Regions from separate parts of the Nocardia sp. NPDC024068 genome, predicted to be linked through region 1. Evidence: riboswitches for the same ligand, from Rfam matches in the RefSeq annotation. Region 1 holds a riboswitch; the other holds the start of a gene.
The links. Region 1 has a riboswitch for thiamine pyrophosphate ahead of AB0F41_RS17030 (TenA family protein). Riboswitches for the same ligand answer to the same signal wherever they lie in the genome.
Positions count from the first base shown of each region.

Region 2: linked by a shared signal. The riboswitch ahead of thiC (phosphomethylpyrimidine synthase ThiC) and the one ahead of AB0F41_RS17030 (TenA family protein) in region 1 are both predicted to bind thiamine pyrophosphate.

Region 1 is NZ_JBEZYU010000019.1:43,419-48,877, reverse strand. It holds gene AB0F41_RS17055 (HoxN/HupN/NixA family nickel/cobalt transporter) at 1-440, shown strand, start outside; gene AB0F41_RS17050 (DUF6390 family protein) at 437-1,198, shown strand; gene AB0F41_RS17045 (hypothetical protein) at 1,236-1,880, opposite strand; gene AB0F41_RS17040 (hypothetical protein) at 2,161-2,622, shown strand; gene AB0F41_RS17035 (LysE family translocator) at 2,685-3,329, shown strand; TPP riboswitch at 3,450-3,545, shown strand; gene AB0F41_RS17030 (TenA family protein) at 3,539-4,243, shown strand; gene AB0F41_RS17025 (ABC transporter substrate-binding protein) at 4,240-5,262, shown strand; gene AB0F41_RS17020 (ABC transporter permease) at 5,276-5,459, shown strand, end outside.
Region 2 is NZ_JBEZYU010000010.1:273-5,731, reverse strand. It holds gene AB0F41_RS11940 (hypothetical protein) at 1-37, shown strand, start outside; gene AB0F41_RS11935 (nuclear transport factor 2 family protein) at 65-418, opposite strand; gene AB0F41_RS11930 (helix-turn-helix transcriptional regulator) at 532-1,323, shown strand; gene AB0F41_RS11925 (SDR family oxidoreductase) at 1,452-2,075, shown strand; gene thiC (phosphomethylpyrimidine synthase ThiC) at 2,179-3,807, opposite strand; TPP riboswitch at 3,798-3,924, opposite strand; gene AB0F41_RS11915 (Uma2 family endonuclease) at 4,093-4,671, shown strand; gene AB0F41_RS11910 (exodeoxyribonuclease III) at 4,679-5,459, opposite strand, start outside.

The DNA of each region.
Region 1 (5,459 bases):
ATACCGTCACCGAGGTCGGGTTGCTGGTCATCGCGGGTGGCGCCGCCGCCACCGATCTGCCCTGGTACACGATTCTGGTACTGCCCGTGCTGTTCTCGGCGGGCATGTCGCTGTTCGACGCGCTGGACGGCACCTTCATGAACTACGCCTACGGCTGGGCGTTCGCCCGGCCAGTGCGCAAGATCTACTACAACATCGTGGTCACCGGACTGTCGGTCGCGGTGGCGCTGCTGATCGGCGCCCAGGAGATCATCTCGATCATGACCGAGAAACTGGACCTCACCACCGGCCCGCTGGCCTGGGTCGGTGCTCTCGACCTCGGTGCGATGGGCTTCATCATCGTCGGGCTGTTCGTGCTCACCTGGGCGGTGGCGATCGCGGTGTGGCGTCTGGGCGATGTCGAACGACGCTGGCAGCCCGAAGTTCCGGTGGATCCGTGAACGCGCGGGGCGCGGAGATATTCGCGAGGTTCGCCGCCGAGCCCAACCGGCTCGGTTATTGCGGGCCGGCCGGAACGACCGCGTTACGGGACGGGTCGCCCGCGGAGATCCGTGCCGTCGCACGCACATTCACCGGAGCGTGGCCGTATCTGCGGGTGATGTCACGCATGACCGGTATCGGTGACCCGCTGGATGAGCGCCTGGTGGAGTCGTATTGGCTCGGCGGTGGTATCGGGTCACGGTTGGATCGGGCGGGTTTCGTCGCCGGTTTGCTGGCGGTGATCGGCCCGGCGGCGGGGCATTACTGGAACCATCTGACCGACGGCGCCCTGGCCGACGAGGCGGCGCCGAACCACTGCTTCCATGTATTCGGTATCTACCCGTGGACCCGGCTGCTCGGCCGGGGCGGTGATCAGCCGCTGCGCGTGCTCGACAACTGCCGGATCAGCTGGGGCACGGTCCGGGCGCGTGCGGACGACCATCTCGTGGTCGACAGTCCTCGACTGGAGTTCGACGGCCGCCGGTTACGGCTGGCCGCACCCGAGACGCGGCGGATTCCGGTGGGGATCGACGATTTCCCGGCGCTGTCCGAGGCCGCACCGGGAGAGCGGGTCGCATTGCATTGGGACCGGATATGCGGCCGGTTGACGCCCGTCCGGGCGTACATGCTGGCCGCGACCACCGAATGGCAGTTGCGTGCCACGAACCGCAGGCTCATGCGGTCACCGGCTCCCGCTCCGTTACTTCCGCCCGCGTGAGCGCCGGGCAAATCCGGATTCTTCGCGCAGTATCGGGTCAGCAGGTCACGGCCACGTCGGCGGCCGAATCGAACGATACGTGCACATGGTCGTAGTGGTTCTGGGTAGGGCTTCCGCGGTCCTCCATATAGCTCCAGCCGCTGCCGTCGTTGTAGCGCTGCTGCCAGATCACGTAGGTCACCCCGAAACGTTCTTTGTTGGCCAGCACGAAATCCGCGATCGCGTCGCCGTGCGCGGGGTCGGACGTCATGAAATCCAGCGCCAGGCCGGCGCCGTGCTCACCGTCGTACCGGCCGTTGGCGCCACCGATATCGTCGGCCCCGAATGTCTTGTTGATCAGATTGCCCACCTGCGCCACGTGCGGCTGGGCGCCGGCGAGTTCGGTCGAGCACGCGACCGGGGGCGGTGGTGGGGGCGCGAGCCGTTTCGCGTATCTGGCGGGCTCCCGCGGCCGGTCGGCGGCGGCGACCGCCCGCGCCGCTCCGGGATCCGTCTCCGGGGCCTTCCCGAGGCCGGCCGCCGGAACCTCCGCCGAATCCACGGCCGCCGCGGCGGCCGGTTGAGGCGCCGGCCCGGGACGGGACATCACCGACAGGGCAATCACCGCTGTCGCCGCGAAGGCGCTTCCGGCCAGCGGTACGAACTTCTGTGTTCGGGCCGGTTTGCGATGTTGACCAGGCATAATCGTGACCACTCGTAACGCTCGGAGACAAGATCACCGTTAGATTACGAAAGGGTCGCGGCAAAGTCACGATGGTTGTCGCACTTCGGTCATCTTTTCACCGCGGCCGGGAGCGAGCGTCCGGTGCGCGGCGACACTTCCGCCCGGTCTGCCGCGTTCGTCCCGGCAAACAACTGATCAGGAATCGAGAAGTGCTGGTCGCAGCGCCGCCGATAGCGTCGTCGGCATCGAACTCGCGCGGCAGGTCGCCGAGGACGCGAGCCGGTCCGAGGAGGATGCGATGAACTGGAACAGGCAGGTCCGGCGGACACACCGCGTGCTGGCGGTTGTCTTCACGGCGACCGTGGTTATCACCGTGGCGGCGCTGGCGCTACAGGGGCCGGTGTGGGTGTCCTACCTGCCGTTACCCCCGCTCGCGGTGCTGCTGTTCTCCGGCCTCTACCTGTACGTGCGGCATCTCGCCGCGATCCGGCGAGCCGACGGCGTATCGCGGCGGTCTCCGGCTCGCTCGTCGGCGCCCCGGGTCCGGCAACTGCACCGCTGGGGCGCCCTCGCCTTCACTGCGACGGTGCTCGCGACCTTCGTCGCACTGTCACTCCCGGAACCGGTCGTCTGGGTGTCCTATCTCCCGCTCATCCCGCTCGCCCTGCTCCTCTTCTCCGGGCTGTACCTGTACGCACTCCCGTATCGCATTGCCCGGCGGGACCCCACCGGTTCGATCGATCGGCCCGCCGCCGCCTGAGGCGCCGGGTTTCCGGCCGCGGATCCACGGCCGGAAACTCTTCGCGAGCATAGGATCCGGTGATGGTTCCCACCGCCAATCTGCTCGCCTTCGTCATCGCGGCCACCCTCCTCATCATCGTTCCCGGACCCGGGGTGTTGTTCACCATCGGACGCGCGCTCACGCTGGGGCGGCGGGCGGCGTTGATCTCGGTGCTCGGCCACACCCTGGGAGTGCAGATCGCGTTGCTGTTCGTGGCAGTCGGGCTGGGTGCGGTACTGGCGGCGTCCGCCACGGCCATGGCGATCGTGAAGGTGGCGGGGGCGCTGTATCTGATCCACCTCGGTGTGCAGGCGATCCGGGAGCGGAAGGCGTTACGCGAGGTATTGGGTGCGCCCGCGCCTCCGGCGAGCGGGAGCCGGGTGTTCCGGCAGAGCGTCGTGGTGGGTGTGACGAACCCGAAGGCGATCGTCTTCTTCGCCGCGGTGCTGCCGCATTTCACCGATGCGGCGTCCGGATCGATTCCGCTGCAACTCCTGGTGCTCGGGTGGGTGTTCCTGGTGATCGCGCTGGTGAGCGATAGCGCGTGGGCGTTGCTCGCCGCCGCGGCACGCGACTGGTTCGCGCGCTCGCCCAAGCGGCTGGAAGCCGTCGGCGGCGCCGGCGGGGCGCTGATCGTCGGACTCGGTGCGTCGGTGGCGGTGGAACCGGCCCTCTCCGGCCGCTGAGGAGGTTCGGAAGCCGATCCGAACAGTCGCCGCTGTTCACAGACCCGCCGGGTCCGGGGCGGCCGGGGACCGGTGGGGGAGCGGGCCCACCGGGGCGCGAACCACTGATATGGTCGGAATCGTTCCGACACGGGGTGCTCCACACCAGTGGGGCTGAGATGAGACCCGAGAACCTGTTCAGGTAATGCTGACGAAGGGATGTCCCGGTTTTGCGCGCGCAATCCTCCGAAACCGCCAGATTCACCGACTACCTGTGGGATCGGACGAAGGACCTGCGCGGCGCCATCGACGACCTCGAGTTCCTGCGCCGGCTCGGTGACGGCACGCTGCCGCTCGAGGTGTTCCGCACCTATGTCGAGCAGGACTCGCTGTATCTGGCCGGATACTCGAAGACTCTGTCCCTGCTGGCGGCCAAATCACCCGATCCGGAGACCGCGCAGTTCTGGGCGCAGTCGGCCGGTTCGGCGGTCGCCGTCGAATCGGCCCTGCACCACGACCTCCTCACCGGCGGCCGGATTCCGGCCCGGGAGGGTGAGCCGGAGCATTCGACGGCCTGCCTGGGCTATATCTCCTATCTGATCGCCACCGCCGCCACCGAGTCCTACGCCGTGGGCGCGGCGGCGGCGCTGCCGTGTTTCTGGATCTACGCCGAGGTGGGCCGCGACCTGGCCGCCAAGGCGGCCGAGGTCCTCGCCGCCGACCCCGAGCACCCCTACGCGCAGTGGGTGGCCACCTACGGCGCCGAGGAGTTCCAGGAGTCCGCGGCCGCGGCCCGGTCGCTGGTGGACGCGGCGGCCGCGGCGGCGAGCGCACGGGACCGGGAAGCGATGGAAACGGCGTTCGTCATCGCCACCCGCTACGAACTGATGTTCTGGGACACCGCCCTGCATCCGCAGCCCTGGCCCGCCGGATGAACGGCCGCCTGCGCCGCGCGCTCGCGTGCGCCGTCGCCGCGGTGGCGGTGCTGTCCGCGCTCACCGCCTGTTCCGGCGCCGACCAGGGGCAGACCATCCGATTCGCGCTGGACTGGACGCCGAACACCAACCACACCGGACTGTTCGTCGCACTGCAACGCGGCTACTTCGCCGACGCCGGTCTGGACGTCCAGGTCCTGCCGTACAACAACACCGCCGTCGATACGGTCATCGATGCCGGCAACGCCGAATTCGGTGTGAGCACACATAATTCGTCGACCTTCTCGCGGGCGTCCGGCGCGCACACCCTGTCAGTACTCGCGCCACTGCGCCACTGGGCGACAGGTATCGGGGTGAAGGCCGACCGCGCCGATATCGCGAGTCCGAAAGACCTCGACGGCAAAACCTACGCCGGGTTCGGCGATCCCGGCGAGGTGGAGGCGCTCCAGCAGGTGATCCGCAACGACGGCGGCACCGGCGATTTCACCTCCGTCACCCTCGGTACCTCGGCCTACGAGGCGGTCTACTCCGGCAAGGCCGACTTCACCGTCTCCTATCTCGGCTGGGAGGGTATCGAGGCCGAGCACCACGGCACCCCGATGAAGTACTTCCGGTACACCGATTTCGGCTTCCCCGACGCCTACGCCATCGTGATCGACGGCAACGAGGACTGGCTGGAGGCGAACCCGGATCGCGCCACGAAGTTCGTCCGGGCGCTGCAACGCGGATACCAGTTCGCCGCGGACGATCCGGACGCCGCCGCCCGGGACCTCATCGACGCCAACCCCGGCGCCTTCAACGACGAGAGCCTGGTGTTCGAGAGCCAGCGCATGCTCGCCGGCCAATTCATGAAGGACACCGACGGCCGGGTGGGCGCCCAGACCCGCGAACAGTGGGCGGCGAACTCCGGCTTCCTGTACGAGAAGGGGCTGCTTTCCGGCCCCGACGGCGCACCGCTGACCGAGGAGCCCGACTGGTCGGGGTATTTCACCAATGACTACCTCGCCCCCGCTCGGTGATCCCGTAGGCGATATGCCGCCGGGGGCCGGTCGGGCCACCGGCGCCCACACCTCGCGATCGGCGGGGATCCGCCGGGTGGTGCCGTCGGTGCTGACGGTGGCGGTGCTGGTCGCGTTCTGGCAGTTCTATGTCGAGATCAGCGGAATCCGCCCGCAACTGCTCCCGTCACCGCTGCGGGTCGTGCGGCAGGGCTGGG
Region 2 (5,459 bases), on a different contig from region 1:
CCTCAACGCCCGGCTGCGCGGGCTCGACTCCGGCTGAGCGGACGCGGCCCACCGGCCTCCGGTCTCAGCCCGGGACCTTGTCCAGGAAGCCCAGCACCGTCTCGATACGGCCCCGGTCGTCGGTGACGACCACGTCGAAGCCGATGATCACGGGCTCGGCTCCGGCCGGGCCCAGACCCCATTGGAACCGGATCTGGCGGTGGTGGGCGTCGGGTTCGCCGACCTGCGTGAATACGAAACCCGGAAACTGGTCGTGGATCGCGCCGATGGTGGCGCCGATCGCCTCGGCGCCCACGGCCTCGGCGAGCGGGTCGGTATAGGTGGCACCGGGGGTCCAGTGCCGGGCCAGTAGCGCGGTACGCGCCGCGGCGTCGGTGGTGTTCCAGGTCTCCAGGTATGCGGTGACGGTGTCGCTCATCGGATTTCCTCTCGGGTTGTGAACTCGATGCACACAGCATCTCCGGGTTCGGGCGAACCGGCGATTACCCGAGAGGTAATGGGATCGCTTACCGCGATGGATAGGCTGGATCGATGGTGACGATGGAGACCGAACCCTCGGTCGGCGGCCTGCTGCGGTCGTGGCGGGAGCGGCGCCGGATGAGTCAGCTACAGCTCGCCGCGCAGGCCGAGGTGTCGACGCGGCATCTCAGCTTCCTGGAAACCGGCCGGTCACGGCCCACCCGGGAAATGCTCGAACGGCTGGCCGGTCATCTCGACGTGCCGTTGCGGGAACGCAACGAACTACTGCTGTCGGCCGGGTTCGCGCCGGGCTACGGTCAGCGCGATGTGAACGCGCCGGAACTGCGCGCGGTGATGGATGCCTTCCGGGTGCTGCTGGACGCCCATCTGCCGCATCCGGCGCTGGTCCTGGACCGCTGGTGGGATGTGGTCGACCGCAATACCGCCACCGATGTGCTGCTCGAGGGCTGTGCGCCGGAGCTGCTGGAGCCGCCGGTCAACGCCATCCGTATCTCCCTGCATCCGGACGGTCTCGCACCCCGGATCCGCAATCTCGCCCAGTGGCGTGGGCACCTGCTCGGCCAGGTCCGCAGCCGCTATGAAACCACCGGTGACCAGCGGCTGAAGACACTGCTGGACGAGGTCTCGGCCTATCCCCACCGCGACGACGGCGCCTCCGCGCGCGCCGATGTGGTGATTCCGTTGCGACTGCGGGTGGGGGACGTGGAGCTCTCCTTCTTCAGCATCACCGCGCAGGCGATGTCGGCCACCGATGTGACGGTCGACGAACTGCATATCGAAGCCTTCTATCCGGCCGACGAGGCGACGATCCGGGCGCTGCGGCCACCAGCGGGGCCCGGGTGAACGATCCCGGGCCCCGCCCGTAGACGCTCGCTTATGTCCTCGAGAGTTCGAGCGATGTTCTGTCGCGCTGCGCGTTGATGTACTGGATTCAGCCAGCAGACAGCAGCTTTCGAGAGTCAGGAGCAGTTATGCGAATCACGGTCTTCGGAGCCACCGGAACGGTCGGACGGCATGTGGTGGAACAGGCGCTGGAGCGCGGATACGAGGTCACCGCGCTCACCCGGGACGCGAGCCGGATCGACCGGACACACAACGGTTTGCGCGTGGTGGAAGGTGATGTGCTCGATCCGGCCGCCGTCGAACGAGCGATCCTCGGCAGCGACGCGGTGGTGATCGCACTCGGCAACGGCCGCAAAGGGGTGGTGCGGGCCGAGGGCACCCGCGCGGTGATCGAGGCGATGAACCGGGCGGGAGTGAAGCGGCTGATCTGCCAGTCGACCCTCGGCGCCGGCGACAGCCGGGCCAACCTGAACTTCCTGTGGAAATACATCATGTTCGGCCTGCTGCTGCGCCCGGCCTACGCCGACCATCAGCAGCAGGAAACCTATGTGCGCGCCAGCGACCTCGACTGGACCATCGTGCGGCCCAGCGCCTTCACCGACGGCCCCCGTACCGGCACCTACCGGCGCGGGTTCGGCGGTGACGAGACCGGCCTCGACCTGAAGATCGCCCGCGCCGATATCGCGGAATTCCTGCTCGATCAGGTAACCGACCGCACCTACGTGCACAAGGCGCCCGGTATCTCCCACTGAACCGGGCCGCACGCGGTGACGGAGAGCGCCGACCCGGGCGGGCACGCCCGCACGGGCGGCCCGCCGCGTACGGGCCGCCCGCGATCGGCTACGAGACGATCGGCTACGAGACGATCGGGAGATACACCGCTTTGCCCGACTCGGCGAACTGCGACGACTTCTCCGCCATCCCCGCTTCGATGGCTTCGACATCGGTCAGGTTGTGGCGTTCGGCGTATTCGCGCACATCGGCCGAGATCCGCATCGAGCAGAACTTCGGACCGCACATCGAGCAGAAATGCGCCGTTTTCGCCGGTTCCGCGGGCAGTGTCTCGTCGTGGTACTCCCGGGCGGTGTCCGGATCGAGGGACAGCGCGAACTGGTCGTGCCAGCGGAACTCGAAACGCGCCTTGGACAATTCGTCGTCCCGCCGTTGCGCGTGCGGATGACCCTTGGCCAGGTCGGCGGCATGCGCGGCGATCTTGTAGGTGATCACACCGGTTTTCACATCGTCACGGTTCGGCAGGCCGAGATGTTCCTTCGGGGTGACGTAACACAGCATCGCGGTACCGGCCTGGGCGATCATCGCCGCACCGATGGCCGAGGTGATGTGGTCGTAGGCGGGGGCGATATCGGTGGCCAGCGGCCCGAGCGTATAGAACGGCGCCTCCTCGCACAGTTCCTCCTCCAGCCGCACGTTCTCCACGATCTTGTGCATCGGCACATGACCCGGACCCTCGATCATCACCTGCACCCCGTGCGATTTGGCGATCTTCGTCAGCTCACCGAGGGTGCGCAGTTCGGCGAACTGCGCCTCGTCGTTGGCGTCGGCGATCGACCCGGGCCGTAGGCCGTCGCCGAGCGAGAACGTCACGTCGTAGCGGGCCAGGATCTCGCAGAGTTCCTCGAAATGCGTGTACAGGAACGATTCCCGGTGATGCGCCAGGCACCACGCCGCCATGATCGAACCGCCCCGCGACACGATCCCGGTGACACGTTTGGCGGTGAGCGGCACGTACCGCAGCAGGACACCCGCGTGCACGGTCATATAGTCGACACCCTGCTCGCACTGCTCGATCACGGTGTCCCGGTACAGCTCCCAGGTGAGGGCGGTCGGATCACCGTTCACCTTCTCCAGCGCCTGATAGATCGGTACCGTCCCCACCGGGACGGGCGAATTGCGCAGAATCCACTCCCGGGTCTCGTGGATGTTCTTACCGGTGGACAGATCCATGATGGTGTCGGCGCCCCACCGGGTGGCCCACACCATCTTCTCGACCTCCTCGGCGATCGACGACGACACCGCCGAATTACCGATATTGGCGTTGATCTTCACCAGGAACTTCTTGCCGATGACGGTCGGTTCCAATTCGGGGTGCCGGTGGTTGGCCGGAATCACCGCGCGCCCCGCGGCGACCTCCGCCCGCACCAACTCCGGCTCCACCCCTTCCCGCGCGGCGATGAAACGCATCTCCCCGGTGACCACCCCCGCCCGCGCCCACGCCAACTGGGTGCGCGGCCCGGGAAGATCCGGTTTCTGCCAGCCGTCACGTAACGCGGGCAGACCGGCCTCCAGATCGATGGCCGCGGACTCGTCGGTGTACGGCCCCGAGGTGTCGTACACGTCGAAATGGTCGCCGTTGGTGAGGTCGATCCGGCGCACCGGAATGCGCAGACCGTCCGCCTCCCGATAGTGCTTGACGCTGCCCACGATCGGACCCGTGGTCACGGAATCGACAGATGTGCTCGTCATACTTGCCTCCCTACGCCGGCATTACCCGGTCAGGTTCATACGGTCGACGGCCCTGAACGCCCGGAATGGGCTAGCCGTCCTCTCAGCCCGCTGGTGCGAGCCCCCGTTGCTTGTGGAATTTTCGTTCGTGAGATTTCCGCCGCCGACCCTACCCGCCCGGAATCCGGCCCGCCGGGAGACGAGAAAACGGCCGCCCGTAACCACCGCGGACCCGTGGCACACGAGATACACCCGGTACGGGTGTTCCGGTACGGCCCGGGACCCGGCGGGCGATAGGGTCTAACGGTGACGCTCTCGCATGGATCGCTGATGACCGTGGACGAGTTCGAGGAACTCGACGCCGCGGCGCAGCGGATTTCCGAAGGGTTGCGGCTGGAGTACTTGAACGGTCTGCTGGCGGCGAAATCGCGACCGGACGTCAATCACAGCCGGGTCGTGCAGTGGCTGGCCCGCTTCCTGGTGCCCCGCCGATCCGAGCTGTGGCTGTTCGCCGATCGGGGCCTGCGGGCCGGGCGCGGCGGCGGTAGCCGGGTACGGCCGGACGCGATACTCGCGCCCGCGTCGGCATTCGCGGGTGAAGGCGAATGGTCGGATCCGCAGCCGGTGTTCATGACGATCGAGATCACCTCACGCGCCCAGCACACCGAACTACGGGACCGGCTCGACAAACCGTTCCTCTACGCGGCGACGGGCATCCCGCTGTACTTCCTCATCGACCGCGGCGCGGCCGAGGTCAGCGTGTACAGCGAACCCGAAGACGGGCGATACGCCACCAAGGTCACCGTCCCTTTCGGCACCGATATCGAGATCCCGGAACCACTCGGGGTCTTCCTGGCCACCGACCCCCTCGCGGACTGGACCTGATCCGGCCTCAGCCCTCGCCGGTGCCGATACCGAATTCGGCGATCACCGGCGCGTGATCGCTGGCGCCCTTGCCCTTGCGTTCCTCCCGGTCCACCCCCGCGTCGACGACCGTGGCCGACAGCGCCGGTGAGGCGAGCACGAAATCGATCCGCATACCCTCTTTGCGCGGAAACCGCAGCTGGGTGTAATCCCAATACGTGTAGACGCCGGGGCCCGGGGCGAACGGGCGCATCACATCGGCGAAACCGGTCTCGGTGATCGCGCGGAAAGCCTCGCGCTCCGGCTCCGAGACATGGGTCCTGCCGTCGAAGAACTCCCGCGACCAGACGTCGTCGTCGGTGGGTGCGATATTCCAATCCCCCACGAGGGCGATCCCGGCCTCCGGGTCGTCGGCCAGCCAGCGGGCGGCGTTACCGCGCAACGCGGCCAGCCACTCCAGCTTGTACTCGTAATGCGGATCGGCCAGCGAACGCCCATTGGGCACATACAGGCTCCACACCCGGACCCCGCCACAGGTCGCTCCCAGCGCCCGCGCCTCCACGGTGGGCGTGGTGATCAGGGTATCGGCGGCATCGCGGTCGAAACCCGGCTGCCCGGGGAACCCGACCTCCACATCCTCGAGCCCCACCCGGGACGCGATCGCCACCCCGTTCCACTGATTCAAACCCACATGCGCGACCTCGTAACCCGCCTCGGCGAACCGCTCGAACGGGAACTGGTCATCACGGCACTTGGTCTCCTGCAGCGCCACCACATCGATATCCTGACGATCCAGCCACGCCAGCACC